3 regions of the Brevibacillus sp. HD3.3A genome follow, and region 2 is predicted to be linked to each of the others. Evidence: riboswitches for the same ligand, from Rfam matches in the RefSeq annotation. Region 2 holds a riboswitch; each other region holds the start of a gene.
The links. A riboswitch is a leader RNA that binds a small molecule or an ion and turns the genes downstream of it on or off. The one in region 2 is predicted to bind S-adenosylmethionine.
Positions count from the first base shown of each region.

Region 1 (10,019 bases), 2.7 Mb from region 2:
GTCTTTCTCGATACCTCGATCGGCAAGTTTATCGGCAAAATTTCGTACTTACCGAAAGAACGCCAGCACTTCATTTTGAACGCCGAAGCGCATTTGCGCAAAAAAGGCATTCTCATCCCCGGCATCCAGCGCACGAAAAGCAACCAGCGCTCGATTGTGTACAAAGACAACTTGTTTGTGCTGCACCAATGGTTTTCCTGGCCGAAAATCGCCTACAGCTCACCGAAAAAGCTGGAACAGGTCGGAGCCGCACTAGGGCGCTTCCATCTGCAATCGCTCGGTTTTACTTCCAAGCATGGCGAGCTGTACAACGGGGCGAAAAAATGGTCGGAGGAATACAAGACGGATCTGGCTGCACTGGAAAAATGGGAGCAGCGCCACATGAGCAAAAAGAATCCGAAATCGACGACGATTGTGGAATACTTGCCTTATTTTCGCCAGGCAGGGCTTGCGGCGCGAGAACAGTTGAAATCATCCGCCTACTTTTCCAGCTGGAAAAAGCTTGCCCTGCGCAAGCATTTCCTCTGCCACGGAGATTTCAACAACGGCAATTTGCTCACGCGCAACCAGCAAATCGCGATTATCGACTGGGAAGACGTCCGCTACGATTTTCCTTCCAAAGACATCAGTCGCGTCCTCTCGCTCGCCATGCGCAAGGCAGGAAGCTGGAACGAGCCGTTGTTTACGTCTTTGTTGCGGGCCTACTTGCAGGAAAATCCGCTGTCTGCCGAGCAGCTGCATTTGCTGTTTGTCGATCTGACCTTCCCACATATCATGGAACGGTTTTTGCGCATGAAGCAGTATGAGGAGATGGAAGTGGCCGAGATTCAGAAGTTTTGCACGCGTGAGGCGATCAAGACCGCCTATATGCTGGATGAACTAAAAGCCCTCGCGTAAAGACGAAAGGCAGCTGCCTGTCTTGCGCGAGGGCCTATTGGGCTTTTTTCCTGTTTGGGCTGGTCTGGTCTTCTACGGTTGCGCCGTTTTGACCAGGGCGCTTTGCTGCCGCACGTACGCAATCAGGTCAGCAGCCATATCGTAATAGTTGAAAGGCGTAATCAGGTAAATCCCGTTGAAATAGCGGACAGCCGTGTCGAGCAGTTCTTTGGCGATGGCGATGCCTTCCTGCCTGGCCGCTGGTCCCTGTACTTTTTTCATCCGTTCCAAGGCTTCCGCCGAAAGCTTGATGCCAGGCACTTCATTGTGCAGGAACTCGGCATTTCTTGGACTGGTCAGCGGCATGATGCCGATAAAAACCGGGATGCCGATGTGCTTGGTCGCCTCGTGTACAAGGCGAATCGATTCGACGTCATACACAGGTTGGGTCATGATGTAATCAGCCCCTGCCTCGACTTTCTTTTCCAGCCGGGCGACAGCCGCTGCCATGTTGCGCACGTTCGGGTTGAAGGCTGCGCCCACGATGAACTGGGCTTTTTGCTTGAGCGGTCGTCCCGAGAACGAGACGCCTTCGTTCAACTGCTTCACCATGCGGATCAAATCGAACGAAGTGACATCAAACACCGAGCTTGCCCCCGGCAAATCGCCGAAGCGGGACGGGTCGCCCGTGATGACGAGAATTTGGTCGATGCCAAGCGCGTGCAGCCCCATCAGATGGGATTGCTGCCCGATCAAGTTGCGGTCACGGCAGGCAATATGCAAAAGCGGATCGATCCCGTGTCTCGTTTTCATCAGCGCTCCGAGCGCCATGTTGCTCATCCGCACCGTCGCAAGCGAATTGTCTGCCAGCGTGATCGCGTCTGCCCCTGCTTTGTGCAGCTCGCAGCAGCCGTCCAGAAACTGTTCGGCGTCGAGATCGCGCGGCGGATCAAATTCGACGATGATCGTTGTAGCTGTTTTCACCCGTTCCACGATGCTTGGCTTCTCGCGCTCGTGAATGCTTTGTACCGTTATGTGCGGACGCTCCGCCAACGCAATCGTTGGATTCACGCGTGCTTGCGGTTTTTGCCCTGCGAGCGCGTCTGCTATCGCCTTCACGTGTGCAGGGGTCGTTCCGCAGCAGCCGCCGATCAGGCGCACTCCCTGATCGCGCAGGCGCAAGGCGCTTTCGGCAAAATAGTCGGGAGACGACTTGAAGGCGTACTCCCCGTCCGTCATTCCCAGCCGCCCCGCATTGGGGAACGCTGACAGAAGCGAATCATCCGGGAAGATCGTGCTTTCAAAAGAGCGCAAAATTTCAGCCGGACCCAAGCGGCAGTTCAGACCGATGACGTCTGCTCCTGCCTGTTTCAGTTGCGGAAAAGCATCCGTCAGCGAGTAGCCGTCGCGCGTGCGTCCGACTTCCAATGTCGCCAGTTGCGCAATGACGGGCACATCTGTCAGCGGACGAATGACCTCGATGGCGAGCAGCAGTTCCTCCAGATCGAGGAACGTTTCCAAAATCAGCGCGTCTACGCCTGCGTGCAACAGCGCGATCGCCTGTTCCTCGTACTGGTCCCGATACTCATCCAGTACCTTTTTCTTCACCCGTCCAGCCAAAATCGAGCCGATGCTGCCTGCCACGTACGCATCGTCCTTGGCGGCTTCGCGGGCAATCGCCACGGCAAGACGGTTGATCCGCGCCACTTTGTGCTCCAAACCGTAGCGGCTGAGCGCATCCCGGTTCGCGGAAAATGTATTCGTCTCCAAAAGGCGCGCTCCTGCCTGATAGTACGACGCATGAACTTCGTGCACCACGCGCGGATTGGACAAACACAACTCTTCAAAGCTGACGCCAACCGGGGCGCCCAGCGCATGCAGCTGGGTCGCCATGGCTCCGTCTCCGACCAGCAGGTGCTCCTGCAAATACTCCCGTAAGTCTTGCTTGCTCGTCGTCAACTCAATCCCTTCTCTCCCATTTTCATTAGACGATCTATACTTCAAACACCGACGGACCTGCGTTAAAGTAACGCGCTTCCGGGTGGGCAAATACCATCGCGGATACAGAAGCTTCCGGCTCCATCATGAAGCCTTCTGTCAACTGGATGCCGATGTCTTCCGGCCGCAACAGGCGGAACAGCTGCGCCTGGTCTTCCAGGTTCGGGCAAGCCGGATAGCCGAACGACACGCGAATGCCTCGATAGCGGGCACCGAAGCGCTCCAGCATGGTCATTTCCGCCGGATCAGGAATCCCCCATACATCGCGCATTACGTGGTGAATCCGCTCCGCAAAAGCTTCCGCCAGCTCCAGAGCCAATGCTTGCAAAACGTGCGAGCGCAAGTAGTCGCCGCGTTCCTTCAGTTCAGTCGAGCGCTCGCGAATGCCGCCGCCTGCTGTCACCGTCAAAAATCCGACGTAATCCATCTCCTTGCTCTCGACCGGACGCAAGAAATCGGACAGGCACAGATGCGGCTCTTCCGGCTGACGCGGGAACGAGAATCGTTCCAGCACTTTGCTGTGGTCGTTTGGATCGTAGACGATAATATCGTTGCCGTCCGCTTGCGCCGGGAAAAACTGATAGGCACCGTGCGCCTTGATCGTTCCCTGCTGCTTCGCTTCATTCAACAGCTCCTCGACTATCCCGTACAGTTCCAACGCCTTTTCGTCGCCCGCTTCCAGCAATTTTTCCACGTTTCCACGCACACCGAGATGCTTGCCGAGCAGCATGCGCAAATTCAGGTACGGTTGCAAATGGCTGATCGGGTACTGGCGCAGCACGTGTCGCTCGCAGTCTGGCGGCAACTGAATCGGAACGGTTCTGCTAATCGCCGAGCGGGCCGGCAGCGGAGCTTTTTTCTCCTGTACCACCACGTGTTGCGCCGTTGCCGCCGCTTCAGCGAGTTCTTGCTGCTCAGCGACCAGACGCTCCCGCTCGTTCGGGTTTTGCAAACGGTTGACGAGGTCGAGTCCGTCCATCGCATCCTTGGCGTACAACACGATTCCGTGGTATTCCGGCGCGATCCGGTTGGAAGTGAATTTGCGCGTCAAAGCCGCACCTCCGACCATCATCGGCACATCGATTCCCGCTGCTTTCAAGTCTTGCGCGGTAATGACCATTTGCTGGGCTGATTTGACCAAAAGACCGGACAACCCGATCGCATCCGGCTTCTCTTCCCGGCAAGCGGCAATCAGTTGCTCAGGCGGCACCTTGATCCCCAGGTTCACGACGTTGTAGCCGTTGTTTGCCAAAATGATTTCCACCAGATTTTTGCCGATGTCGTGCACGTCGCCTTTGACTGTCGCCAGCAAAATCTTGCCTTTGGCCGCCGCATCGCTCTTTTCCATAAATGGCTCCAAAAACGAGACGGACGCTTTCATGACTTCCGCGCTTTGCAGCACTTCCGCTACGATCAGCTGGTTTCCGTTAAACAGGCGGCCGACCTCTTCCATTCCTGACATCAACGGGCCGTTAATAATTTCAAGCGGCGCATACTTTTCCAGAGCCAGCTTCAAATCGTCAGTCAAGCCATCCTTGGAGCCTTCGACGACATATCGGGCGAGGCGCTCTTCCAAAGTCAGCGTGGAAGCTTCCACCCGCACTTCTTTTTTCTTCTGGCGGTAAAATTCGGTGAATGCAGCCAGTGTTTCGTCGTTTGTCTCGAACAGCAGCGCTTCCGCCAGCTTGCGCTCATCCTCGGGAATCGACGCGTAGCGCTCCAGCTTTTCTGTATTGACGATGGCAAAATCGAGTCCGGCAACCGTCGTGTGGTACAAAAACACGGCGTTGAGCACTTCGCGGCCCGCTGCTGGCAGCCCGAAAGACACGTTGCTGACCCCGAGAATCGTTTTGCACAGCGGCATCGCTTCTTTAATGAGGCGAATCCCCTCAACCGTCTCCTTGGCGGAACCGATGTACTGCTCATCCCCTGTACCGACCGGGAACACCAGCGGGTCGAAAATGATGTCTTGCGGGGCAATTCCGTACTGGTTGACCAAAATATCGTACGAGCGCTTCGCCACTTCCAGCTTCTTCTCGCGCGTGACAGCCATGCCCGCTTCCTCGATCGTTCCGACGACTACAGCCGCTCCGAACTTTTTGATCAGCGGCGCTACTTCTTCAAAGCGCTCCAGGCCGTCTTCCAGGTTGATCGAGTTGAGAATCGCTTTTCCCTGGGAATAGCGCAGGCCCAGCTCCATTACTTTTGCATCCGTCGAGTCGATCATCAGCGGAGCCTTGACCTTTTTCACGACGAATTGCAGGAATTTTTCCATATCGGCGTATTCATCCCGATCCGGGTCAGCCAAACAAATATCGATGACGTGAGCGCCGCGTTTTACTTGTGCCCGGGCGATATCTGACGCTTCCTCGTATTGGCCTGCGGCGATCAAGTCGCGGAATTTTTTCGAACCGATGACGTTTGTGCGCTCCCCTACCAACAGCGGGCGACTGTCATCTTCCACGTACACGACTTCGATGCCGGATACCGCGCTGACAGCCTGATCGACAGCCTGACGTGGCTTGCAGTCTTTCAATGCTTCTGCCATCGCCCTGATATGGTCGGGCGTCGTTCCGCAGCAGCCGCCCGCCACGTTCAGCCAGCCTTGTTCTGCAAAAGCGCGCATTTTTGTCGCAAGCCCTTGCGGTGTCTCATGGTAATGTCCGTTTTCATCCGGCAAGCCCGCATTGGGGTAACAGCTCACTCCGCATTGAGCCAGTCCGGACAGCGTGCGCAGATGGTCGCGCATGAACTCGGGGCCAGTCGCACAGTTCAGCCCAACGGACACGGGATTCAAATGCTCAAGCGAGATATAAAACGCCTCGATGTTTTGACCGGCAAGAGTCGTGCCCATCGGTTCAATCGTCCCGGACAGCATGACGGGCAACTCCACATCCAGCTCTGCGAACGCTTTGCGGATGCCGATTCCCCCCGCCTTGACGTTCAGCGTATCCTGCGATGTTTCCAGCAGCAGCACGTCGGCTCCGCCAATGATCAGTCCTTTTGCCTGACGATAGTAGGACTCCACCAGCTCCTCGAAGGTGACACCGCCTGTCAAAGCGAGCGTTTTCGTCGTCGGTCCCATTGCCCCTGCCACGTATCGCGGCCACTCGGTTGTGCTATAGGCATCTACGGCTTCCTTCGCCAGACGGGCCGCAGCGATGTTTAACTCCAGATCCTTGTCGGCGACATCGTACTCGGCCAACACGACGGAGGTGGCTCCGAATGTATTCGTCTCGACGATGTCCGCTCCCGCCTCCAAATATTTTTCGTGGATGGATCGAATGACGTCTGGTCGCGTCAAGTTCAAAAGCTCGTTGCAACCATCGTAGGCTTCGCCGCCAAAATCATCGGCGGTCAAGTTCGCCTGTTGCAGCATCGTGCCCATCGCACCGTCCAGAATCAGAATTTTCCGGGAAAGCTGTTCGCGAAAAGTGGGTTTCATTGACGTACTCCTTTTCTCCCTTGCGGCGTTTATTCTCGGCAGTTTTTTTGCACAAAAAAATCCTCTTCTTTGAAAGAAGAGGATTTGTCCGCGGATACAATTGCGCCTGAACCATCCTCTCATCTTTCAAAGCCGTAGCTTTGCTGGAATTGGCACCGGATTTTAACCGGTTGCCGAGGCTTCATCAGGCCAGTCCCTCTGCCTCTCTTGATAAGAGTTGTACCATGGTATTCATTTTTGACTTTCAGGTTTCATGTTTGACAGTATCTTAACACCGCGTCCTGTCTACGTCAATTGAGAATTTGTCTATTATTTACTGCTTTTCTCCCCGACTGCGCCCATTTTTGTGCTTACCGGGCATCCGCCCACGCCAATCTGTGCGATCGTGTATAGACTGTAGCATAACGGAAAGGAGGGGGAACAAACGTGAGTACATCTTACTGCGGAAATGGCATCTTTGGAGACTGCTTCGCACTGGTGCTCGTACTGTTTATCCTGCTGGTCATTGTTGGGTGTTCGTGTGACGACTGCTAGGTAAATGACAAGAAGAGGCTATCCCCCCGCCTTCCAGCTGGCTTGCGGGATAGCCTCTTTTTCTTGTCCTTACGGCTCGATTACAGCCTCGCCGCTTTTGGCATCGATGGTAATGAAACTGCTTGCCAGCTCTTCCTCGCTCCACGGAATGTACGCGAGTCTCGGACGATCCAGCCAATCGTTTTCCTGATCTTTTAACAGGTAAACAAGCCTGAGTGGCATGACGCGCAAAAACGACTCGGCAGCCTTTTGTTTGGAAACGACCTCGGCTGACGAAGGAAGCTCTATCAACTTGTGAGTCTCTCGCCAATTCCGGAAGCTGTTTACCTTCCCGGTCGAAGGGTCTACCGACACCTCGTAAGCGGCATCTGGCCCCTTGTCCAACACCGGAATCCCATCCTTGCTCATGACATAGCGGAATACCCAGTTGCCTGACGAAACCGGATTGGCTGCGCCAGGTTCCATCACTTGTGCAAGCTGCACTTCTTTTACGCCCGGATCGGCGTATTTGGCCAAAAAGAACACGGCTGCCTGCTCGGCCTGTTCGCGCTTCACGGTCACTTGCGTATTTGTGCGGGGAACGCGCAACCCAACTACCTGGCTCGTCTTCGCGTCGATCGTCACTTCATGCCAGCGGTCTTTGCTATCTGCCCAGTTGAATGATTTGTTCTTTTGGTGATCATCTACGGATTCCCGATAGGACATGCCTTCGACGTTGACGCCAAATTCCGTTTGCAAAAGCGCCTTCGCCTCTTCCTTCGTACGCACGATGACAGGCTGTTCGTGTGTCTCGAACGCATCTGCCTGCGGCTGCTCCCGCTGCAGCTGATCGTAGGCAAAGCCGTTGTTTCCCGTACCGTAGTTGATCTTGCCGCTATGCGCATCAATGTACCAATCAAGGAAAACCGGCCTTCCTTGTTGGAAAAAGGAAACCGCTGCCCTGTATTCCAGTGTCGGCTGTTTCAGCGCCTTCCCTTCGGACATGTGCTGCACGTATACAAGCTTCATATTTGCGGCCAGCTCGTTTTCGGCGGCGCTTTTCGCCACAGCTTCCGCAGCATCCGGGAACGAAGACGGGGAATACGCTCTCGTCGGTTTGCTGAACATCAGAAGACGTCCGGAGCTGCCCAGTTCAATATCCAGCACATCTTCCATGACAGGTAACCCGTTATGATAACGCATGAATTTTTCCGCGCTATTCGATTCCACATGGCGATAGTTCGCGCTGTCAGCTCCAAGCAATCGGCCGAGAAGCTGCTTCGCTTGCTTTAACGCCTCTGCTTCATTTGGCTTTTGCGCTTCTTCGTTGCGGTCCCGCTGAATCCGGTACAGATCGATGTCTTGCCCGTTGCCGATTTCGCTCACCATCGCTGTCTGGCCTTCGTCGTTCACTTTGCCCAAAACCAGCGCCCAGCCATCTCGAGTCAGCTGTTTGTTGTAGACAACCGGGAACGGATTCAGTTCAGTCACGGAGGCGGCGAATTTGGCAAACAGCTTCTGCTCCTGCTCGTTCAACCTGCCGAAAAAGGCGACGCGCTCCTTTTTGTCCACCTGGACAGTCAAGACATCGTACGGGACAGGCTTGCCGTTTTCCAACCGCTGATAGCTGACGTTCATCCACGTTCCGTTGCGCCAATCCTCATCCGCATAAACTTCTGTCGCCTGATGCGCGTAAACCTTCGCTTCTTCACCGAGCGCGGTCTGCAAAAATGCTTGCGCGACTTTCTCTGCTTGCGCGGGCGCAATCGTTGTTTTCTCGCCGTCACTGCTTGCGTCCAGCAAGTAGCTTTCGATCCGCCCCGTCCGGGTGTCATACGCGACTTGTCCGATTGCCCTGTCCTTTTGCAGCAAGGTCACAAGCGCAATCCCATCCAGCGTCTCGCCTTTGCGCAGTGTGACACCGCCAAGCTCAGGGACTGCCTTTTGCAGCGGAGCCAGCGCTTGTTCCGGTGAAACGGCCTGCTCCGCGGTTTTGTCCGTTTGATGCGCCGCCGCTGCGCTCGTTCCATTTTTTTGCGGCGACATGGACGGCAGAAAGCCCTCTCGCACCCCTAGCACGGTCAATGCCAGACAAGCCGCAAGCGATCCCGCCATGACTAACTGCTTGTGATTTTTCTGCTTTTTCTTCCCGACCTCCATCCGAATCCTCTCTTCCATTTCCCGGGTAAACTTCACTTCCGAAGCTGCCGCTTTCCCTGCTTCGCGTACAGCTTCACGCAGCCCCTGATCTAGTTCCATTCCAATCCCTCCTTTTCACACAATGCCCGAAAATGTTTGCGCGCCCGATGCAGCTGCGTCCGTACCGCATCCTCGGAAATATCCAGCACTTGTGCTACTTCCTTAATTGACAAATCTTCATAGTAATGAAGTACCATGACCTTTCGATACAAAGGCGACAGCATCATGACTTTCTCGGCGATATGTACCTGGTCCAGTTGCTTGAAAACGGACGATTCCACGTTCCCTTCCGCCACTTGTTCCGGCACGGTTTCTTTCGGGGAGACAAACGTAGAAAAGATTTGCCGGAACGACCACGATCGCAAATACTTGCGCGATTCATTGATGGCAATCCGGTACAGCCATGTTTTCAAACTGCTCTCATGGCGAAACTGATCCAGCGACCGATAGGCTTTCAGGAACACTTCCTGTGTGATGTCTTCCGCGATTCCGCGATCTTTGACGATCATGTAGGCGAGCTGGACGATTTTGTCACCGTAGTCATTCATCAAAGTCGACAGCAGCGCATCCTTGGTCGGCTGCAAAGACCGCTCTGCCGCGTTAGCCTTTGCACTGGCATTCAGATTGACATTCACTTTGCTTCACCTCCTCTTGCAAACGATATCCATTTGATCCAGCAGCCTGCTTTTTGTGACAGAAATCGCGATTTATTTTTCCTGGCCTCTGTTTTCAGCGGAAAAGACGACACCTGCGCGCACTGCGTTCGTTGTCAGAGCGGAACGCTTTTGCTATCATGAGGCTTACCTAACCCCTAGAAAGGAACGATTGACGATGAACACTTTGCTCGCTTGTGAAAAAGACGAGTTTTTGTCCTGTATAGAGACGGTAAAGGAACTGGAAACATCCGAGTTTGAAACATATTCCATCGTAAAGCATACCGAAACAGGTGAACACTATTTGCGCTACTTTTTGTCGCATATCAACCTGT
Region 1 covers NZ_CP085874.1:2,315,434-2,325,452, reverse strand. Annotated here, with positions in the region: gene HP435_RS11395 (phosphotransferase) at 1-897, shown strand, start outside; gene HP435_RS11390 (bifunctional homocysteine S-methyltransferase/methylenetetrahydrofolate reductase) at 970-2,835, opposite strand; gene metH (methionine synthase) at 2,870-6,319, opposite strand; SAM riboswitch class I at 6,436-6,536, opposite strand; gene HP435_RS11380 (YjcZ family sporulation protein) at 6,746-6,853, shown strand; gene HP435_RS11375 (YcdB/YcdC domain-containing protein) at 6,923-9,091, opposite strand; gene HP435_RS11370 (sigma-70 family RNA polymerase sigma factor) at 9,082-9,654, opposite strand; gene HP435_RS11365 (hypothetical protein) at 9,863-10,019, shown strand, end outside.
Region 1: another riboswitch for S-adenosylmethionine. It lies ahead of metH (methionine synthase); the one in region 2 lies ahead of HP435_RS27000 (BMP family lipoprotein).

Region 2 (10,019 bases):
GGCAACAGATTGAGTTGTTCTTCCACAGTTCCAGTTCCTTTCCAAATAGCTTAAAATAAGGGGAGATGATAGTAGCCTATTCTCCAATCGTTTTGGCTGTTCTCACTTTTTTCACAAATTAGTCAATCTGCACGCGATATAATGGTTAAAGAATCCGATACATAAGTAACAGGAAAAGGGGGGCACTTATGATTCAATTGGTTCGTAACACCTTGACGGACAAAGAAGGCTTTATGATTTTTATCCTATGGAACCACCTGTGGATGGCGGGACTGATTGCTTATCAGGTCGATGCAAACTTCTGGAAAGTGACGTCCCTCGGATTGCTGGTCACCCTCATTGTGTCACCGTTTTACTTCATCAAAAGGGACAGTCATGTCATTCGTTACCTGGTAGCGATTGGACTCATGTTTTACGCGATCTCATTCGATCACTTTACTACCTATCCAGAGGTAACTTTTCTCGCATTCATTGTCATGGGATTTTTGGCAGCCTACCTCGACTGGAAGTTGGTAGTGTCGGCGGGAATCGCGCAGATTGTTGTGACTCTGGTCGGCTTTTATACAGGCTCCTACGAAATTTTTAGCGGCGACTTCACGGAACTGAATCTGGTGCTGCGGATTGTAGCGATCCTCATGATGATGGGGGCTGTAACGTACCTCTGTCTGGCTGGACAAGCTTCTCTCAGCAAGGCGAATATCGCCCGACAGGAAGCAGAGGAAAAAGAACGCCGTCTGGGAGAAATGCTCGTACATATTCAACAGATGACGGGGCAGATTGACCGCACGACAGAGCATGTGCACGAGCATGCCGAAGGAACGAAACGCAATACGGACGAGATGATGATTGCGTTTCGCGAAGTTGCGACTGGCATGGAATCGCAGGCCAATTCGACTGTGAAGATCGAAGAAGAGGTGCAGTCGATCGACCAGGAGATCGTGGCGGTAACGACGCAGACGAATGCGATGAAGAGCGAGTCCGATCAAAACAACCAGCGCCTGAAAGACAGTGTGGGCATGATGAACGAGCTTTCGCAGCAAATGGAACAGATCGTGTCTGCGGTCAATGTGGCTGCTGCGACGATTCACCAGCTCAATCGCCAGGCGAACCGGGTAGAAGAAATCGTGGGAGCGATCAACCAGATTGCTACGCAAACGAATCTTTTGGCGCTCAACGCCGCCATCGAGTCAGCGCGGGCTGGCGAGCATGGACGCGGTTTCGCTGTAGTAGCTGACGAAGTGCGCAAGCTGGCTGAGCAAAGCGCGACCGCTACCCAGGAGATTACGGAAATTCTCAAATCGCTCCATCAGGAGAGCGAGAACGCTGTGCAGCAAATCAGCAACGGAGAGGCGTCTGTAGCCAAAGGACAGGAGCTGGCTGTAAAAACGGTGGCTTCGATCGAGGCAGTGCGCTCCGGCATGGTGGCATTCCTGCAAGCGGCCGAGCATGTCGGTTCCAGCATGAACCGGGTCAAAATGCGTTCAGGCGAAGTGGCGATGGAGATGTCGACGATTACGGCCGTCACCGAACAATCGGTTGCCAACCTGGAAGAGCTTTTTGCCACCGCAGAAAATCAGCATCAAAAGGTGCGGGAAATTACCGAAGAGCTGGGTGAGCTTAGCAACCTGTCGCATCGACTCCAGCAAACCTTTCAAACGAAATAAACAAACTGGCGGAAACAATCTGAAAAAACAATTGCTTTTTCAGAGCGTTCTGCTAGAATAAGTTCATTGTAACTCAATAGATGATCTACCTTATCGAGAGCGGCGGAGGGACTGGCCCTATGAAGCCCGGCAACCACTGGACATGCGAGACATGTACAGAAAGGTGCCAATTCCTGCAAAACCTGTACCGGGGTTTTGACAGATGAGGAAGAGGACGGCTTCGGACGCAAACTCTTCCTTCGGGAAGAGTTTTTTTTCGTTAGAAGGGGAGGATGGATAGAGGAGGAATAACGAACGATAAAATAATTTTAATGTGAAATATTCGTGTTTAGTATTGATCTTTTTGTCGAAAAACCGTACATTATGGTTAGGATAGAGAAAACGGAGAACGTTCAGATAGGGGAGAGAGACACCATGAAGAAGTTGTTGTTGGCATTGACTACTTTTGCTGTTTTGGCTGCGGGTTGTTCAGCAGGCGGGAATGCACCTGCCGGGAACGCATCGACTGATAAGCCGAAAGAGCAAGCGGCAGGACAAGAAGGTGCAGCGAAGAAACGCGTTGCCTTGATTTTGCCGGAAAAAATCGGCGTGAACCCATTCTTCCAGCAAATGGACGAGGGCGCGAAAAAAGCAGGACAAGAATTTGGCGCGGAAGTAAAAAGCATCGAGTCGACTGACCATGGTGCGATCGAAGAGAACTTGCGCGTAGCCGTAGCGGAAAACTACGACCTGATCATCACTTCTTCTTTTGAAGCAGAAGACGCACTGAAAAAAGTAGCCGCAGAAAACCCTGATCGCAACTTCGCGATTATTGATACAGTAGTCGATTTGCCAAATGTGCGCAGCGTTACTTTCCGCGAGCAGGAAGCAGCTTACCTGATGGGGGCGGCGGCAGGTCTTGCCACGAAAACAAACAAAGTCGGCATGGTTGTCGCAATGGACATTCCGCTTCTGAAAAAATGGACAGGCGGATTCCAGGAAGGCTTGAAATCGACCAATCCGAATGCAGAATTTCTGGTAAACTACGTGGGCAGCTTCACTGACCCGGCAAAAGCGAAAGAGCTGGCTCTGCTGCAAGCATCCAAAGGCGCTGACTTCATCAACGGAGCAGCTGCGGTAGGCGATCTCGGCGTATTCGAAGCCGCGAAGGAAAAAGGCTTCTTTACAGCAGGACAAGACGTTGACCGCACGACGATTGACCCTGAGCACATCGTATTGTCCCAACTGAAAGGGACAGACGCAGCAGCGTATGAAACTGTGAAATCGTTTGTGGAAGGTTCTTTCAAACCAGGTGTCGTCAACTACGGATTGAAAGAAAAAGGCGTAGGCGTAACGTATGTGACTCACGAAAGCAAAACACCGCTGAACGCTTTCATCGGCCAGGAAGTTGTGGACAAAGTAAAAGCGATCAGTGAAGAGATCATTGCTGGTACCCGCAAAGTGCCGGATCGTTCTAAAAGCTAGTGCACAGAGCTTGATTGTGACCGACTACGGCTGTGTAGTCGGTCTTCCTTATATGCGAAAGGAAAGCGTAAAGAAGGGGGAGCAAGGATGACCTATCGTTTGGAAATGCGCGCCATGACCAAGAAATACGGAGATTTTATTGCAAACGACAAGGTCTCGTTCTCGCTTGCTGCCGGAGAAGTGCACGCGATCGTCGGTGAGAACGGAGCGGGCAAGACGACGTTGATGAGGATGTTGTACGGCATGGAGCAGCCTACGTCCGGCGATATCGTGCTAAACGGCAAGCCGGTCGCTTTTCGCGGGCCACAGGACGCCATTGGCAACGGAATCGGGATGGTGCACCAGCACTTCATGCTGTTCGGCGAGTTCAGCGTGGCCGAAAACATCGTGATTGGCTACGAACCGCAGCAGGCCGGGTTTTTCCGCCGCCATGACGCTGTGCAAAAAGTGCGCGAGCTAAGCGAAAAGTTCCGTATTCCGATTGATCCACAGGCAAAAGTGTCCAATTGCTCGGTGGGAGAACAGCAGCGGGTCGAGATTTTGAAAGTGCTGTACCAGGGCGCAGACATCATCGTGCTGGACGAACCGACCGCTGTGTTGACTCCGCTGGAGGTTCGCGACTTGCTGCAAACGATTCGCAATCTGGCGGAGAGCGGGAAAAGCGTGATTTTGATTACGCACAAGCTCCAGGAAGTAATGGAGGTAGCGGACCGCATCACGGTGCTGCGCGGCGGCAAGGTGACGGGTACGGTTGCGCGCGAGCAGACAAATGTGGACGATTTGGCCCGGTTGATGGTCGGCCGCGAGTTGCAAGAGCTGAGTGAGCGCGTCGCTTTGGAGCAGGGGCCGCTTTTGCAGGTGGAAAATTTGTCGGTGCGCGAAAAGCAGACGTTGCTCGACCGGGTCAGCTTTACCGTCCATCACGGCGAGATCGTGGGAATTGCCGGAGTGTCTGGCAACGGACAGTCCGAGTTGCTGCAAGCCGTGAGCGGTTTGCGGGCGGCACAGGAGGGAACAGTGCGGCTGGGCGGCAAGGATGTCACCAACAAATCTGTGGCGACAATCCGGGAAGCGGGTCTGGCCCATATTCCCGAGGATCGTTATATGTGGGGAACCGCCAAGCTGGAAAGTGTCGAAGAGAACGCGTTGATGGGCTATCAGCGCAAGCCTGCATTCAATCGGCGCGGCATCGTACTGCGGGAAGCTTTTCGCCAGGTTGTGACTGGCTGGGTGGAGCGATTCGCGATCAAGACTGGTTCGCGGCAGCTTCAGGAGCTTGCCGGGAATTTGTCGGGCGGAAATTTGCAGAAGCTGATCGTCGCGCGGGAGCTGGGGCATGAAACCCCGTTTTTGATCGCGGCTGAGCCGACGCGCGGTGTCGATATCGGAGCGATGGAGTACATCCATCAGGCGCTGATCGACAAGCGCAACGCAGGAGACGGAATTTTGCTGGTGTCATCCGAGCTGTCGGAAATTTTGGCGCTGTCGGATCGCATTTTGGTGATGTACAAAGGGCGGATCGCCGGAGAGCTTTCGCGCAAAGAGGCAACCGAGGAAAAAATCAGCGTGTTAATGGCGGGAGGAAGCGTTCATGGCAGCAATCAAAGAGCTGTGTAAATCACTGGTTCAGCCGCTTTTGGCGATTGTCATCGGCCTGTTGATCGGGGCGCTCGTCATCGCATCGGTAGGGGAATCGATCTTGGGCACCTATCAGGAAATGTGGAAGGGAGCATTCGGAAGCTTTTACTTCTTCGTTTCCACGTTGGCGAGAGCAACACCGATCATGCTGATCGCCCTGGGGCTGTCGCTTGCTTTTCGGGCGGGAGTATTCAACCTGGGGGCAGAAGGCCAAATGGTGCTTGGCGCCATCAGTGCTACGCTGGTAGCCATTTACTTGCCTGCGCCGGGAATCGTGAAGCTGGTGGCTGCGATTGTGACGGGAATGGCCGTTGGCGGGCTTTGGGGGCTACTGCCGGGCATCATGGAAGCGCGGTTTCGGATTCCGCTGCTGATTTCTTCCTTGCTGTTCAACTACATTGCCGTCTTGTTTGCCAGCTATCTGGTCACGGAGCCGTTTCGGGACAGGACTGGTTCGGCAGCTTTGGCGCAAACGGTCATGCTGGACAAGAGCGTCTGGCTTCCCAAGCTGTTCGCAGGGATGAGCGTGCACGCCGGGTTTTTGTTTGCCATTGTCGGCGCTTTGATCCTGTTCTGGGTCATCCGCTTTACGCCGTTCGGCTATGAAGTGAAAATGCTCGGGCAAAACCCGTTGTTCGCTCAATACGGCGGGATCAACCGCATCCGCGTCATGCTGACAGGCATGTTTGCCAGCGGTGGTCTGGCGGGCCTGGCAGGGACGGTCGAGGTGCTGGGGGCGCACTACCGTTTTGTCGATGGCGCTTTGACTGTACCGAACTTCGCCTGGACGGGCCTGATGGCGACGCTCTTGGCAAACTCCCATCCGGTCGGGATTATTTTTACCTCGATCCTGCTGGCTGCTTTTCAGACTGGAGCGATGGGCGTGGAGCGGAACACAGACGTGCCGTTGGAGCTGGCAAGCGTCATCTCGGCAGTGCTGATCCTGTTTATTTCGGCAAAATTCAGCTACGACTGGTGGAAACAGCGGAAAGCAAAAGGGGGAGAATCGCATGGAGCTGCTTGATTGGTCCCTCGTCAGTTCTACCATTCGCATGGTGACACCGATATTGCTGGCTGCTTTGGGCGGAGCGCTGTGCTCGCGTGTAGGCATTTTTAATGTGGGGCTGGAAGGCATGGTGCTGGCCGGAGCCTTTTCCGCGATTGTTGGCAACCACTTTACCGGGAATTTGTTTCTGGCGATCTTGATTGCGGCGTTGACGAGTGTTTTGTTCGCTCTGTTGTTTGCCTATATGACGATCAAGCTCAAAGCAAACGAGATCGTCGTCGGGGTAGCGATCAATTTCCTCGCGCTCGGTCTGACGACGTTTGCGCTGCGGGCGATTTTTGGCGTCAAAGGGGCTTTTTACGATAAAGATATGGCGGGCTTGCCGAAGTGGGACATCCCTGTGATCAAAGATATTCCGGGTGTCGGCGAGGTATTTTCCGGGCATTCTCCGCTTGTTTATTTCGCGTTTTTGGCTGCGATTGCGCTTTATGTGTTCTTTTACAAGACTGTCACTGGTTTTCGGGTTCTTGCCGTCGGATCGAATCCGGTTGCGGCTCGCAGCCTCGGGTTGAAAGTAACGGGCTTGCAGGTGCTGGCTATCGTCATCTGCGGCGCTTTGTGCGGACTCGCAGGGGCACAGCTTTCGTTGGGCCAGGTGACGATGTTCTCCGAGGGCATGACCGCCGGACGCGGCTTTATCGCTTTGGTGGCGATGATGATGGGGCAGTCCCATCCAGTCGGAATACTGGCGTCGAGCTTTTTGTTTGGCTTGATGGATGCGCTGAGCATTCGTCTGCAAGGCTTCTCGCTGCCAACGCAATTCACTTCCATGCTGCCGTATTTGCTCACGGTTGCCGCGATGTTCTTCCTGAAAGAGCGCATGCAGGCGGCGAGCAACAATCAGCAGAGCACCCGTTAACAAAGAACAGTCAGCGAAGAAAAGGGGGTACGCAACATGAACAAGGCAGATCGGATCAAACGGATGAAAGTGCCCGCAGTCGACCCGGCACTGGCAAAAAGGCTTCCGCCAGGACAAATTTTGACCGAGCGCTTTCCGATTTTGCATGAGGGAGAAGTCCCGGTTTACGACATGAAGGAATGGACATTGCGCGTGTTTGGCGAGGTAGATCGCGAAGTTACACTGAGCTACGAGCAAATCATGGAGATGCCGCAAGTCACCGTGACCAGCGATATTCACTGCGTGACGCGCTGGTCGCGTTTTGACAATGCGTTTACAGGCGTGCGGTTCCGCGACTTTTTGCAGGCAATCGGGGTAGTGCCGCAGGCATCGTACGTCATGCTGCACGGCGATCACGACTATACGGCGAACGTGCCGCTCGCTGACTTGATGCGCCCTGACGTGCTGTTGGCCCACTCCTTCGACGGAGAGCCGCTGACGGACAAGCATGGCTGGCCCTTGCGCCTGACTGTGCCGCACCTGTACTTCTGGAAAAGCGTGAAGTGGCTACGAGGCATTGAGTTTATTTCGGAAAACACCCCCGGATTTTGGGAGCAAAACGGCTTTCACCTGATCGCAGACCCGTTCCGCGAAGAGCGGTTCTCCGGTGAAGCGCTGCCGATTCCCGAAGACGAATGGGAGAAAAAGGAGTTTGATTGAGATGCTTACGAACCTGAAAGTAGATCCGGAACAGTTGCCGAAGCGCGTCATCGTATGTGGAGATCCAAAACGGGCTGCCTTGATTGCCGCCAAGCTGGACAACCATCGGTCCATCGGAGAAAATCGCGAGTATCACAGCTATGCCGGGACGTGGAAAGGCACGGAGGTTGCCGTAGTCAGCCACGGCGTCGGTTCGCCGGGTGCTGCCGTATGTTTTGAGGAGTTGGCAAAAGGTGGCGTGCAGGTCATCATTCGCGTAGGTACGGCAGGATCGTACCAAAAAGAAATCGAGCCTGGCAGCCTCGTCATCAGCTCGGCTGTCGTGCGTCAGGACGGACTGACCAGCCAGCTCGTTCCTCCGGGTTTCCCGGCAGTCGCCAATCGCCGCGTGGCGGATGCACTGGTGGCAGCAGCAGAAGCAAACGAGGCCGGACTTCCCGTAGCAGAGGGAATTACGCTGACGCTGGATGTGTTCTACAGTGGCGTTCTGGAGTTTCCGCACAAGCTGTACCAAAAAGCCGGGGTACTCGCGGTCGAGATGGAAAATTCCGCCCTGTTCGTCATCGCGGCATTGCGCGGAATGAAGGCCGGAGCGATTTTGGCGATTGACGGCTATGCGGATGCCGATTTGCTTGCTTCGTACAACCCGCATACCGATGCGATGGCAAAAGCGATTGAGGCGGAAGCGTTGATTGCGCTGGATGCTTTGGTGGCTGTTTCCTAATCTAATCACATAAACATGCCCAGGACTGTGAATGGTCCTGGGCTTTTTTTCTGGAGCTTTTCCGGAGTGAAAAGCTATTCTTCGTTGAAGCGATCCAGCATCGAGATCGTATCGATCAGGTGGTTGTTGAAAATTTGCCGGGCGACGCCCAAAAGCTCGATAATCATCGGGTCGCGCAAAGAATAAGTGACTTTGTTGCCGTCTTTTGTTCCGTACACGATATTGTTGTTGCGCAAAATGGCCAGCTGCTGGGAAACGGCCGAGCCTTCACTGCCGATCAGCGTTTGCAGCTCGTTCACGTTTTTGTCTCCCTCCGCCAAAAGCTCCAGAATCCGAATCCGCAGGGGATGACCCAGCGCTTTGAAGAAGTTCGCTTTAAATTGCTGTAGCTCCAAATTCAATAGCAGGTTCCTCCGATCTTTTCGTCATGTGGACGTAGTGGATGTTTGTTGTTGGGCGCAGCTCTGTTGTATGCGGGTGTCGGACAGGCTCGTGCATTCCCGGAACGCAAAGTGCTTGCAGCCCAGGCATTTGTTCGTATCCAGCCGATGAAGCGCATATTCGATTGCCTCTCCGGTGTGGTCGAAAAAGTGCGTTTCCCCGATGCTTGCATACAGACCCGTGCGCTGCAAAATTTGTTTGGGAGCAGGTTGAATGCCCGAGATCAGCACGGTCGTTCCCTGACTCATGGCTTGCTTTACCGTCCGGGACAAATTGGCTTCGCCTGTCATGTCCAAAAATGGCACTTTGCCCATGCGCAGCAACAAGACCTTGGGGCGGTGCTGCAACGTGTTCGCAAGCGAGCTTTCAAACAAGTCGGCGTCCCCGAAAAACAGCGGCCCTTCAATCGTGTAGATGTTGATTTGCGGGCAATCGTGCTGGGACGACACCATATGCGGCATGACTTTTTCGTGCTTCAAAGAAGGGTCGGGCAGCACTTTGGCGACTTGCAGGCTGTCGCGCATCCTTTTGATAAACAGCAGCACAGCAAGCACCAGTCCTACCTCGACAGCGGTAGTCAGATTGGTGAAGACGGTCAAAACAAACGTGATCACAAGCACGAGCGAATCGCTTGTTTTTGCTTTGAGGATGTGGGCAAATTCCTTGCGCTCACTCATGTTCCAGGCGACCAGCATCAAGATCGGAGCCATGCTCGCCAGTGGAATGTGCGAGGCGTAAGGCGCCAGCAGCACGAGGATGAGCAGTACGACCATCCCGTGGATGATGCCGGACATGGGCGAGGCAGCGCCGCTGCGAATATTGGTCGCGGTCCGGGCAATCGCGCCCGTAGCGGGAATCCCGCCGAAAAGCGGCGTCACGATGTTGGCAATGCCTTGCCCGATCAATTCCTTGTTGCTGTTGTGGCGACTGCGGGTCATGCCATCAGCTACGACAGCAGACAGTAAAGACTCTATTGCTCCTAGTATAGCAATGATTAGGGCAGGACTCAGTAATTTTTGGACGCGCTCCAGCGTGATTTCGGGAAAATGGAAGCCAGGCAGTGTGCTCGGAATTTCGCCGAAGGTCGAGCCGATCGTCGCGACCTTTCCTTCGAAAAAGAAAAAGGCAATGACGCTGGAGATGACCAGACCGACGAGCGAGCCAGGCACATTGCGCACAAAACGCGGTGTAATCAATATAATCGCCAGACTGAGGCAGGCGGTTGCCAGGCTGTAGAAGCTGGTTGTATGCAGGTGGACGACGACTTCTTTCATGTTGGACAAAAAGTCCTCGTGCCGTTGTATGTCCGATAGACCGAGGAAATTGGCGAGCTGCCCGGTAAAAATAATGACGGCAATCCCTGCTGTAAACCCGATCGTGACCGGGCGAGGAATGAATTTGATCAGTCCGCCCAGCCGCAAAACGCCCATCAGGACGAGCATAATCCCCGCCATCAAGCCCGCG
Region 2 covers NZ_CP085874.1:5,767,439-5,777,457, reverse strand. Annotated here, with positions in the region: gene HP435_RS27010 (DUF3298 and DUF4163 domain-containing protein) at 1-26, opposite strand, end outside; gene HP435_RS27005 (methyl-accepting chemotaxis protein) at 189-1,664, shown strand; SAM riboswitch class I at 1,752-1,873, shown strand; gene HP435_RS27000 (BMP family lipoprotein) at 2,079-3,128, shown strand; gene HP435_RS26995 (ABC transporter ATP-binding protein) at 3,216-4,745, shown strand; gene HP435_RS26990 (ABC transporter permease) at 4,720-5,790, shown strand; gene HP435_RS26985 (ABC transporter permease) at 5,777-6,691, shown strand; gene HP435_RS26980 (sulfite oxidase-like oxidoreductase) at 6,728-7,390, shown strand; gene HP435_RS26975 (nucleoside phosphorylase) at 7,392-8,114, shown strand; gene HP435_RS26970 (ArsR/SmtB family transcription factor) at 8,189-8,515, opposite strand; gene HP435_RS26965 (SulP family inorganic anion transporter) at 8,540-10,019, opposite strand, start outside.

Region 3 (10,019 bases), 1.8 Mb from region 2:
TAATGTAACCCACTTCCTTTTCGCCGTCTGCAAGCCATTTCCTCTTCTTTTGCCTCATAAACAATCGTGAAGTCTTTTAGCGCAGCATGCCTGTCACGAACGGATTGTACGTTTTTTCGTAGTCAATCGTCGTCTTGGGACCGTGTCCAGGGTAGACGATGGTGTCATCTTCCAGCTCAAACAGCTTGTCTTGAATGCTGATCATCAGCGTCTCGTAGTCGCCTCCGAACAGATCGGTACGGCCGATGCTTTGCTGGAACAGGACGTCCCCGCCAAAGCAATGCTTTCCGATCACAAAGGAACAGCTTCCCGGAGAGTGCCCGGGCGTATGCAGCACCTGGATGTAGAAACCAGCCAGAGCAAGCGTTTGACCATCGGCAAGCTCATGCTCTGCCCGCTCGCAAACAATCGGCTCAGGCAGTCCCCAACGGCTCGACCCGTTCAGATCAGGATTGGTCAGCCACTCTTGTTCCAGCGGGTGAATGTACACCGGAGCTTTGGTCAGCGCTCTTACTTGATTCAGCCCTCCGATATGGTCGAGATGCGCATGGGTCAACAAGATCGCTACGACGTTTTTACCGGCAATTTCCTGGAGCAGCCGCTCTGGCTGCATACCTGGATCAATGACAATCGTTTCGTTTGTTTCTTTGTTGGTCAAGACGTAAGCATTTGTTTGAAAGCCTCCCAAGGCAAAAGATTGGACGGCGAGATGTTGGTCGCTCATAAGAATAGGAACCTCCCTGATTTTTTGATACGATAAAAAGAAAGCTTGCGAAAAGGATGAAGGATATGCGACATATGTACGGAATCGAGCTTGCGATCCCCGCCGGGAAGCTGCCCGGGTTCTATGCTCAAGTCATACATAAAATCGGAGACCATGTCAATGTCTTTGCTCGGGACAAACTGCTTTTTATTGTCGAGAGCGAAGAAGAGCGGGACAAGCTTGCGGCGATCTTGCAAAAATCCAACATGCTTGGGGAGGAGTTCTCCTTGCTGCTGCTTCCTCCTCAAGCCGTAATAGACGAGGGGGCTGACATCGGCTTCGTCACGGAAAATGGCCATACGTTTGTTTATGCAGATCAAGTCGCGCTGTTTACGGCAGATAAAAACTCCGGCTCGCCCGACGATCGCTGGGCAGCGGCCGAGCAATGGAAAGAGCATGTCAAGGGCACGATCCCCCAGGCGGATCAAGCGGATACCATCTACCTCATCGACAGCAATCTGGCGGAGCTTGCCGCAGGGATCGCCAAGGCATACAAGGTCAAGCTGGACTTTCTGGCTTTGTCGTAACGTGCCTTCGCGCCGCGCATAAAAAAGCAGGCGGGCTCCCTTTTGGAGAACCCGCCTGCTTTTTTGCCGAGACGACTACTTGCTGTCAAAGCGGAACCAGACTACCTGACCGCCCGAGACACCGAAATTGGCCGTATATTTGCTGCCTTCGTACACAACCTCGGTTTCTCCGGACCCTTCGCCGTACAATTTTTTCAGTTGTTCCTTGCTGTCGTACATGGACAGCCCGCGGAGCGTCTGAAAGCGTGCCGCATCTTCTTTTGCCACGCCGCCCAGCATGATCGAGATCAGTTCGCCTTTTCTCACCTTGACGAGCAGCTGTGTGCGATCGATCAAAAGCATGCCCATGACCGCCTCGCCCTCGCCTTTTGCCATTCTCTCCACCGTATAGCTTTCGCGGGAGATCATGTCCATAAAATCGGCTTTGGTCGGCTTTAGCAAGTCCATCGCTTCCTTGATGTTTTGGCCGAGGTAAACCCCGCTGACGCCATATTCCTGCTGATTTTCCGGATCAAACGCCCCGGCTGGCCCTGCTTGCGACGAACAGGCTGCCAGCATACAAGCAAGCAGTACAAACAGTCCAAGCATTCGGAATGAATTTTGCCATTTCATCGTGCCCACCTACTTTGCGGTATGTACTTTTGCTATCTTACCGCACGCTGCAAGCATGATTCAACCAGGTTGTGCTCACTCCCGCGGACCGCTTACCTTTTGCCGCGGGCGATTGGGTGGCTGATTGTGATTGACCGATTGCTTGAAGCCTTCCAAAATTTTCAGGACGGAAGCGAAAAACGGCGAGCCGAACACCGCGACGATGCCCCACAGCCACGTTCCCACCTGCCACGGGTCTTCGACATACGCCGTCTGTGCGCCCGTCAAGATCAGGGCAGGGTCCAGACCGAGCATGCCAAAAATGACGCCTGCCGCCAAAACAGAGATGAGCAGGTTGAAAAATCGCTTGTAATTCATCAGCCGCGCCGCATGGTTTTGATCCTCCCAGCAATCTTCCTTCGGCTCATAGTCCGTCGACAAGAACGGAATAATCGATTTGAACGCTTCCGTCACACCTGCCGCCGCACTGGAAACAGCCGTCACATACACAAAAAAGGCGATGGATGAGTCCAACGTGACCATATGCGCTCCCTCCTTTTTACATGTGTATGAAGGCAGCGGGACAACCTTGCAAAAAATAGCGGGAGCTTGTTTTCTGAATCGTCTTTTTACGGTAACATGGAGAAGAATGGAAATGGATGAAAGGTGGTTTTGTCATGCAGGATTACTCATTTGTATGGAATCAGTATGATATGATTCGCGGCATGTTTCTTGAAGGCTTGTCCAAAACATCCGAGCAAGAGGCAGAGATTGTTCCGGCAGGATTCAAAAACAACATTCACTGGAATATCGGCCACATCTTGCTCACGCAGGATTACTTGCTGTTCGGACCAGCCGAAATGAAATGTCCTCCGTCGTATGCCGCTTTGTTCAGCCCCGGCACAAAGCCCGCAGACTGGCAAGGCGATGTGCCATCCATCGAGGAGCTGGCGGCACAATTGAAGGAGCAGCACGCCCGGGTAAAAGAACAGTTGCAAACGAAACTGAATGACCCGCTGCCCAAACCGTTCCAGTTGGGTGACAAAGGTGTCATGAACACGTATGGCGAGATGATGGTCTTCACCCTGTTCCATGAGGGCATGCACATCGGCACCATTTCCGCTTTGCGCAAAGCAATCGCCCATTCCAACGCTTAACTTTTTGACTCATTCGCCAACAAAGCAAAACGCGGAACCATTCCCACGGTTTTTCGCGTTTTTTTATGGCCCTCTTACCAAGCAAAAATGAAACCGCCCCCAGATTGGGAGCGGTTCTTTGTCGAGCCCGATTGCTTATGGGGTTTTACCGGTTATTCTCTTTGGCACTTCAACCTCCCTGAAGAGATTAGGTTACCCAAGAACTCGGCTTATTTCCATTCGACTTTCGTCGATTGCTAATTCATGATTATCCACGGATCTTCGCCTCCTGCAAGGCATTTCGCCGTTTGCTACATGAATCTGACGGGCTCGACAACTATAGTATGGTCCGCAAAACGATTTTCATACACGCTTTTTACAACAAATCGGCCGCGAGTTGTGCAAGCACGCTCCGCTCGCCTTTTTCCAGGCGGATATGCCCGGCCAGCTTCTGGTCTTTGAATACTTCCACTACATAAGTCAGACCGTTGTTGCTTTCGTCCAAATACGGATGGTCGATCTGCTCCGGGTCGCCCATCAAAACGATTTTCGAGCCGTCGCCTACCCTGGTCAAAATCGTTTTTACCTCGTGCTTGGTCAGGTTTTGCGCTTCGTCAATAATGATAAACTGTCCCGGAATGGAGCGGCCGCGAATGTAGGTCAACGCTTCTACTTGCAAGCTGCCCATTCCCGCCAAAATTTTGTCGAGATCGCCTGGGCGCTTTGTGTTGAATAAATATTCCAAATTATCATAAATCGGTTGCATCCACGGCCGCAATTTCTCTTCTTTCTCGCCGGGCAAATAACCGATGTCTTTTCCTAAAGGAACGATAGGTCTTGCTACCAACAGCTTTTTGTACTTTTGCTGATCTTCAATCTGCAGCAGCCCCGCAGCCAAAGCCAGCAACGTCTTGCCTGTTCCCGCCTTCCCCGTCATGGTCACGAGCGGAATATCATCTCGCAGCAACAGCTCTGTCGCCATTCTTTGCTGCACATTTCGGGCCCGGATGCCCCAAATCGGATCGTCATCTGATACAAGCATTTCCAAAGTTTTGCCGTCAGGGTCTACTTTTCCAATCGCGGAAATGGACGGGTTGCACTCGTCCTTCAATACGAGAAACTGGTGCGGATAAAAGCGATAGCGAGGGAAACAGGTAGCCAGATGAAGCTTGCGCGTCGCGTAGTAAGACTTGATGATCTCCGAGGCTACCATCATCTTTTGATAGCCGGTGTAGATGCTGGAAAATTCACCTACGACGCGATCCGAAAGAAAATCTTCCGCTGAAATGTTCAAGGCATCTGCCTTCACACGCATGAGCGCATCCTTGCTCACCAAAATGACGGGTCTGGGCTGTGGGGATTGGTTCTCCTCCTCCTGCAAATTGAGTGCGACCGCCAAAATGCGGTTGTCGTTCGTCATTTCCGTAAATTGTTTTTGCAGCTGATGGAGCGAAGAATGGTTCAGCTCCACCCGAAAGAGCCCGCCTGTCTCCAGGGTAATGCCTTTGTGCAAATGACCCAGCTCACGAAAACTGTCAAAGAGCCGCGATACGTACCGTGCGTTGCGGCCAATTTCATCCATGTACCGCTTTTTGGAATCGATTTCTTCCAACACCACTGCGGGTATGACAATTTCGTTGTCAGCGAAAGAGAACATCGCCCGTGGATCTTGCAGGAGTACGTTGGTGTCCAGTACGTAGATTTTCTTCAAAATCTCGCCTCCTATTACCCTTCTTATATACGGTATGCAATTTTTGGAGGGATGCTCAATTGTGGCGACGTGATGTACTACAGTCTATGTTCGGTCGAACAGAGATAGACGACCCTTGGCAGAATGAAATGGGGCGGAGGGGAACAAAATACAGGTAACCTGCCCTCCTGATCGGAGGCACTACGGGGAAAGGGAGTATGCGTGTGAAACGGATCATCATTGGTTGTCTGGGTGCGAGCCTTGTTTTGTCAGGGTGCATGGCGGGCAACAAAGCGAACCAGGCTGCGCCACAACCCAACCAACAGCAAGCGCCCCATACCCAGCGCGTTCAGCAAACGGCACCGGAACCAGCTTACAACCAATCTTCGCAGGCGACCGCCGACCGTCTCGTCCAGTTGGCTACTCGCGTGAAAAAAGTCAATGGCGCCACAGCCGTGGTTATTGGCAAATACGCCGTCGTCGGGATCGATGTAGACGCCCAATTGGATCGGCCGGAAGTCGGCGTCATCAAGTACACCGTGGCAGAAGCGCTGAAAGAAGACCCGCAGGGGGCCAATGCCGTCGTAACAGCCGACCCGGACATCGTTCAGCGGCTGAAAGAAATGGCGGCAGACATTCGCAGAGGCCACCCGATCTCCGGCTTCGCAGAGGAATTGGCCGACATCGTCGGACGGATCATTCCGCAACTGCCGCGAGATGTCAGAAGGCGCGAAGAAACACCGGCGCAGGAAAATCAGCAACAACAGATCAACAACGATGGGCGTACCCCGCAAGGAAAAATCAACGTAAATCGCACTGGCACTCCATAAGAAAAAAGAGGCATAGCCCCCGGGTCGTTACACCCGGGAGTATGCCTCTTTTTTGCTTGGAATCGCGGATGGCAAAGGCGGCAGTGCTTCCAAAGCCTGTTTCAAGTCTGCCAGCAAATCGTCCGCGTCTTCCAGACCTGCGGACAACCGGATCAAACCGTCTGTAATGCCGCGAGCTTGCCGCTCCTCTGCTGGCATAGCCGCATGCGACATCATGACCGGATACGAGAGAATCGTCTCCACCGCGCCAAGACTGACCGCTACAATCGGCAGCTTTACGCGGTCAAACAACGCTTTTGCCCGCTCGCGGCTCCCGACGTCAAAAGACAATACGGCGCCGTGGCCGCTCGCCTGTTTTTGCTGAACGAGATGTCCCGGATGCTCAGCCAAGCCTGTATAGTAGACGCGGCTCACTTCGGGGTGGCAAGAAAGCCATTCCGCCAAAACTCCGGCAGACTTCGTGCTGACATCCAGACGCGCTTTGAGCGTCTTCAGCCCTCTCATGACCAGCCAGCAATCCTGAACGCCGAGAACGGCTCCCATGCCGTTTTGGATGAGGTACAGCTGTTCGCCGAGCGCTTCATCGCGGGTTACCGCCAGACCTGCAACAACGTCGCTGTGGCCGCCGATAAACTTGGTTGCACTGTGGATGACGATATCCGCCCCCAGCTCCAATGGCCGCTGATAGTACGGCGTCAGGAACGTGTTGTCCACGATGACGAGCAGGTCATGCTCTTTCGCAATGGCGGAAACGGCAGCGATATCGGTCACTTTCAACGTCGGATTGGACGGAGTTTCCAGATAGACCCCTCTGGTAGCCGGAGTGATCGCCGCGCGCACCGCTTCCGTTTGTGTCGCATCCACAAACGTGACAGAGATTCCCATTCTCGACAGCACTCTCGTCAGAAAACGGAAAGTGCCGCCGTACACATCTTCCGCGACCACGATATGATCGCCCGCCGAAAAGAGCATGAACACACTGGAAATGGCCGCCATGCCGGAAGAAAAGGCGAACCCGCGCGCTCCGCCTTCGAGTGCGGCGATCGCTTCTTCCAGCGCATGTCTCGTCGGGTTCCCCGAGCGGGCGTAATCGTATGTGCCCGGCTGATCGATATCAAACTGATGAAAAGTGGAAGCCTGGTAAATCGGAACCGACGACGCACCTGTAAACGGATCGATGCCTGTGGAGCCATGCAAAACTTTTGTCGCGAAATTCATCGAACAGCCCCCCCAACGACGAGACTTGCATCCAGCGCTTGAAACAAATCAGCGATCAAATCATCCGGATGTTCAATCCCCACCGAAAGCCTCAGCAATCGATCGCACACGCCGACATACGCCCGCACTTCCTCGGGGATGTCTGCGTGAGTCTGTGTCGCCGGGTACGTACACAACGACTCTACCCCGCCAAGACTTTCCGCAAAGGAGACGACGCGCAAATTTTGCAGAAACAAGCCCACCTGCTCCTGGGAGCGTACCCGGAACGAAACCATGCCGCTGTATCCGCTCGCCTGGCTCGCCTGAATCTCATGCCCGGGATGCTCTTCCAGTCCGGGATAAAACACTTCGGCAACGGCTGGATGTTCTTTCAGCTTTTTCGCTACCGCGAGCGCATTCGACTGGTGTCTGTCCATGCGCAGCGCCAACGTTTTCATGCCGCGCACCAGAAGCCAGCTATCCTGCGGCCCCAGCACCGCGCCGATCGAATTGTGCAAAAACCGGATTTTTTCCGACAACTCCTCGCCCTTTGTAACGATCAACCCTGCCAGCACATCGTTGTGTCCGCCCAAATACTTCGTTGCGCTGTGCAAAATCACATCAGCCCCAAGCTCTAGCGGGCGTTGACAATAAGGAGTCATGAACGTGTTGTCTACAATCGTCAAAAGCCCGTGTTGCTTGGCCAGGCTGGTTATTTCACGAATATTTGTAATCTGCATGAGCGGATTGGTCGGCGTCTCGACGAAAATCGCTTTCGTCTCTGCGCGCAGCGCCTTTTTCACCGCTTCCAGATCGCGCAAATCTACGTAAGTAAAAGCAAGCCCGTAACGGGAAAGCACTTGTTCAAACAAGCGATACGTCCCGCCGTACAAATCGAGCGATACGATGAGGTGATCGCCTTGGGAAAACAACCCCATTACCGTATGGACTGCCGCCATCCCGGACGCGCAGGCAAAGCCGGCATCGCCTCCCTCTGCCTCAGCGATTGTCTCTTCCAAAACAGAACGGGTAGGATTCGCCGTCCGCGTATAGTCAAAACCTGTGCTCTGTCCCAGCGCCGGATGGCGATAAGCGGTAGCGTAGTAGACGGGGAAGCTCACCGCACCCGTTTTCTCATCTTTGCCTACGCCTGCCTGAATCAATTTTGTTTCCAGTCTCATACCGTAATTCTCTCCCTCCAATGATGTCGAGGGGCATGAAAAAAGCCCCCTTTCCTCTGAAAGAAGGCTTTGTTTACGTCGCCGTAAGCAAGACCTTCTCATCTTTCAGAGTTAAAAAACTCTGCAGGAATTAGCACCATTATCTCCCCGTATGAACGAACATACAGGTGATTGGTTGCCGGGCATCATCGGGCCAGTCCCTCCGCCTCTCTGGATAAGAAGTTTGCTATTCAATTTGAATGACCTAATACTAAAGGATAGCGCTGTTTCTTGTCAACAAGATTTTCCACAAGAGTGTGACAACCGCGCCTACGCTTTTTTCAAGGCGTCCATGACCTGATTGTCCAGCTTCGCTGCGGCATTTTTGTCGTATGTCTTTTCGTACTGAGGCTCTACGGATATGCGCGAACCGTAAAACATCACGTCTCTGACAGAGTCAATCGCAATCTCCGCCATCGCAAGCTTCAGGGGAACCCCTTCCAGCCGTTCTGCCTTCAGCTCGGCGCGCCCGTTGATCGCAAAAGAAGAGCCTGCCCCGATCAAATGCAGCACGACCTGCGGTTCTTTGGCGATATTGGCGAGAATGCGGGAGCGGCTGTCTACAGCAAAACGGATGAGTCCGCTGTTCACAGCAAAAGTCCAGGACAAGGAACTGACGGATGGCGCACCTGTCTCGTGATCGACTGTGGCCAACGTCACAAAGCGCTCTTTTTGCAGGAGCGCGAACAGTTCTTCCGATAAGGTTTGGGATACGGTTTCAGCCATTCGGATGCCTCCTCGTATACTTTTGTACGTCTATTGTACCCCTCCCGCAAGCCGGAGGCAAACCTTTCCTCCCCGCCTTGATTCTGGTCGGCTTTTTCCCTAAACTGGTAGAAAACAATGCTTCCAGGAACAAGGAGGTTGAAACAAGTGGCTCCTACGCCTACAGATCGGCTCATGCACAAAATAGATCAAGTCCTCCACGAGCTTCAGGAAGTGCGGAAAATGAACGAGCGCATGGATAAGATCGCCATGTTTTTGGAGGATATCCGGCTTGCTGATGTCATCCAAAATTACACAGCCCCGCGCAAGCTGCTCTGGATCAATTTCCTCGCAGGTCTTGCCCGGGGTCTTGGTTTGACGATTGGGACTGCTATCGTTCTCGCACTGCTCGGTTCGCTACTGACACAATTTCTCTCGATCCCGATCCTCGGCGACTACATCCGCGAACTGGTCGATTACGTCCAGACTTACAAACAGCCGTAACAGCAGCTACTTGTCTTTCTTTTTGTCACGATCGTCGTCATCTTCGTCACGATCGCGGTCATCGTCGTCCCGATCGTCATCGTCCCATTTGCCATCGTGTTTCTTCCAGAAGCCGTACGCTTTGCCATTCGGATGCTTGTGCTTCTTCTCATCCTCATCATGCTTAGGCGGCGCGACGATGACCTTCGTGCTCAGGACGATGTCTGCTTGCTTGACCAGCTTGTCTTTTACATACAGTTCAAGCTGAATCGCTTTGGCCGTGTACGAGCGATCTTTGTACGTCAATTCCAGCGTGTACTCGCCCTTGTCATTGGGCTTGATCTCTTTTTTCTTGCCGTCTGGTTTAATCGCGAAAAGCTTCGCCTTTTGCTTTTTGTCCCAGCCCTTGACGGTACCTTTCAGTTCGATCTGCTTTTTCTTTATGTCGTGCACAGCTGTGCCCGCAATGCTGTAGTCTACTGCCGGATTGTTGTCCGGTGTCTTATTCGGCTCAATCGCAATCGAGTCCTCGTCCACCTTTTTCCCGGCCTCATACACTTCGATCACAGCCTTGCTGCTCTTGGCATCCGTCGTCGGATTCTCGAAAGTCACACTGAAGCTGTCAACGTTATCGAGCAGCTTTTTCAGGCTGGCCTCTTTTCGCACGCCGTTATACGTGACGACAACCCGCTCCGCCCCGTGCTTGACAATCCCTTTGACTTGCCACTCTGCTTTTTTCGCGTCATAAACCGTGAACATATGGAGCAGCCTGTTTTTGTCCTCTTCCGTTTGCGCTACGAGCTTTACTTTCTCCGTGTCGGCAAGCACGCTTCCCGCAAAAGCCTGAACAGTCACATACTGCTCGGCGGACGTACCG
Region 3 covers NZ_CP085874.1:3,971,104-3,981,122, forward strand. Annotated here, with positions in the region: gene HP435_RS18330 (MBL fold metallo-hydrolase) at 77-724, opposite strand; gene HP435_RS18335 (hypothetical protein) at 790-1,290, shown strand; gene HP435_RS18340 (hypothetical protein) at 1,366-1,902, opposite strand; gene HP435_RS18345 (hypothetical protein) at 1,978-2,424, opposite strand; gene HP435_RS18350 (DinB family protein) at 2,559-3,038, shown strand; gene HP435_RS18355 (PhoH family protein) at 3,394-4,728, opposite strand; gene HP435_RS18360 (YhcN/YlaJ family sporulation lipoprotein) at 4,926-5,537, shown strand; gene HP435_RS18365 (trans-sulfuration enzyme family protein) at 5,565-6,755, opposite strand; gene HP435_RS18370 (aminotransferase class I/II-fold pyridoxal phosphate-dependent enzyme) at 6,752-7,915, opposite strand; SAM riboswitch class I at 8,011-8,136, opposite strand; gene HP435_RS18375 (pyridoxamine 5'-phosphate oxidase family protein) at 8,225-8,680, opposite strand; gene HP435_RS18380 (DUF5665 domain-containing protein) at 8,855-9,163, shown strand; gene HP435_RS18385 (hypothetical protein) at 9,170-10,019, opposite strand, start outside.
Region 3: another riboswitch for S-adenosylmethionine. It lies ahead of HP435_RS18370 (aminotransferase class I/II-fold pyridoxal phosphate-dependent enzyme); the one in region 2 lies ahead of HP435_RS27000 (BMP family lipoprotein).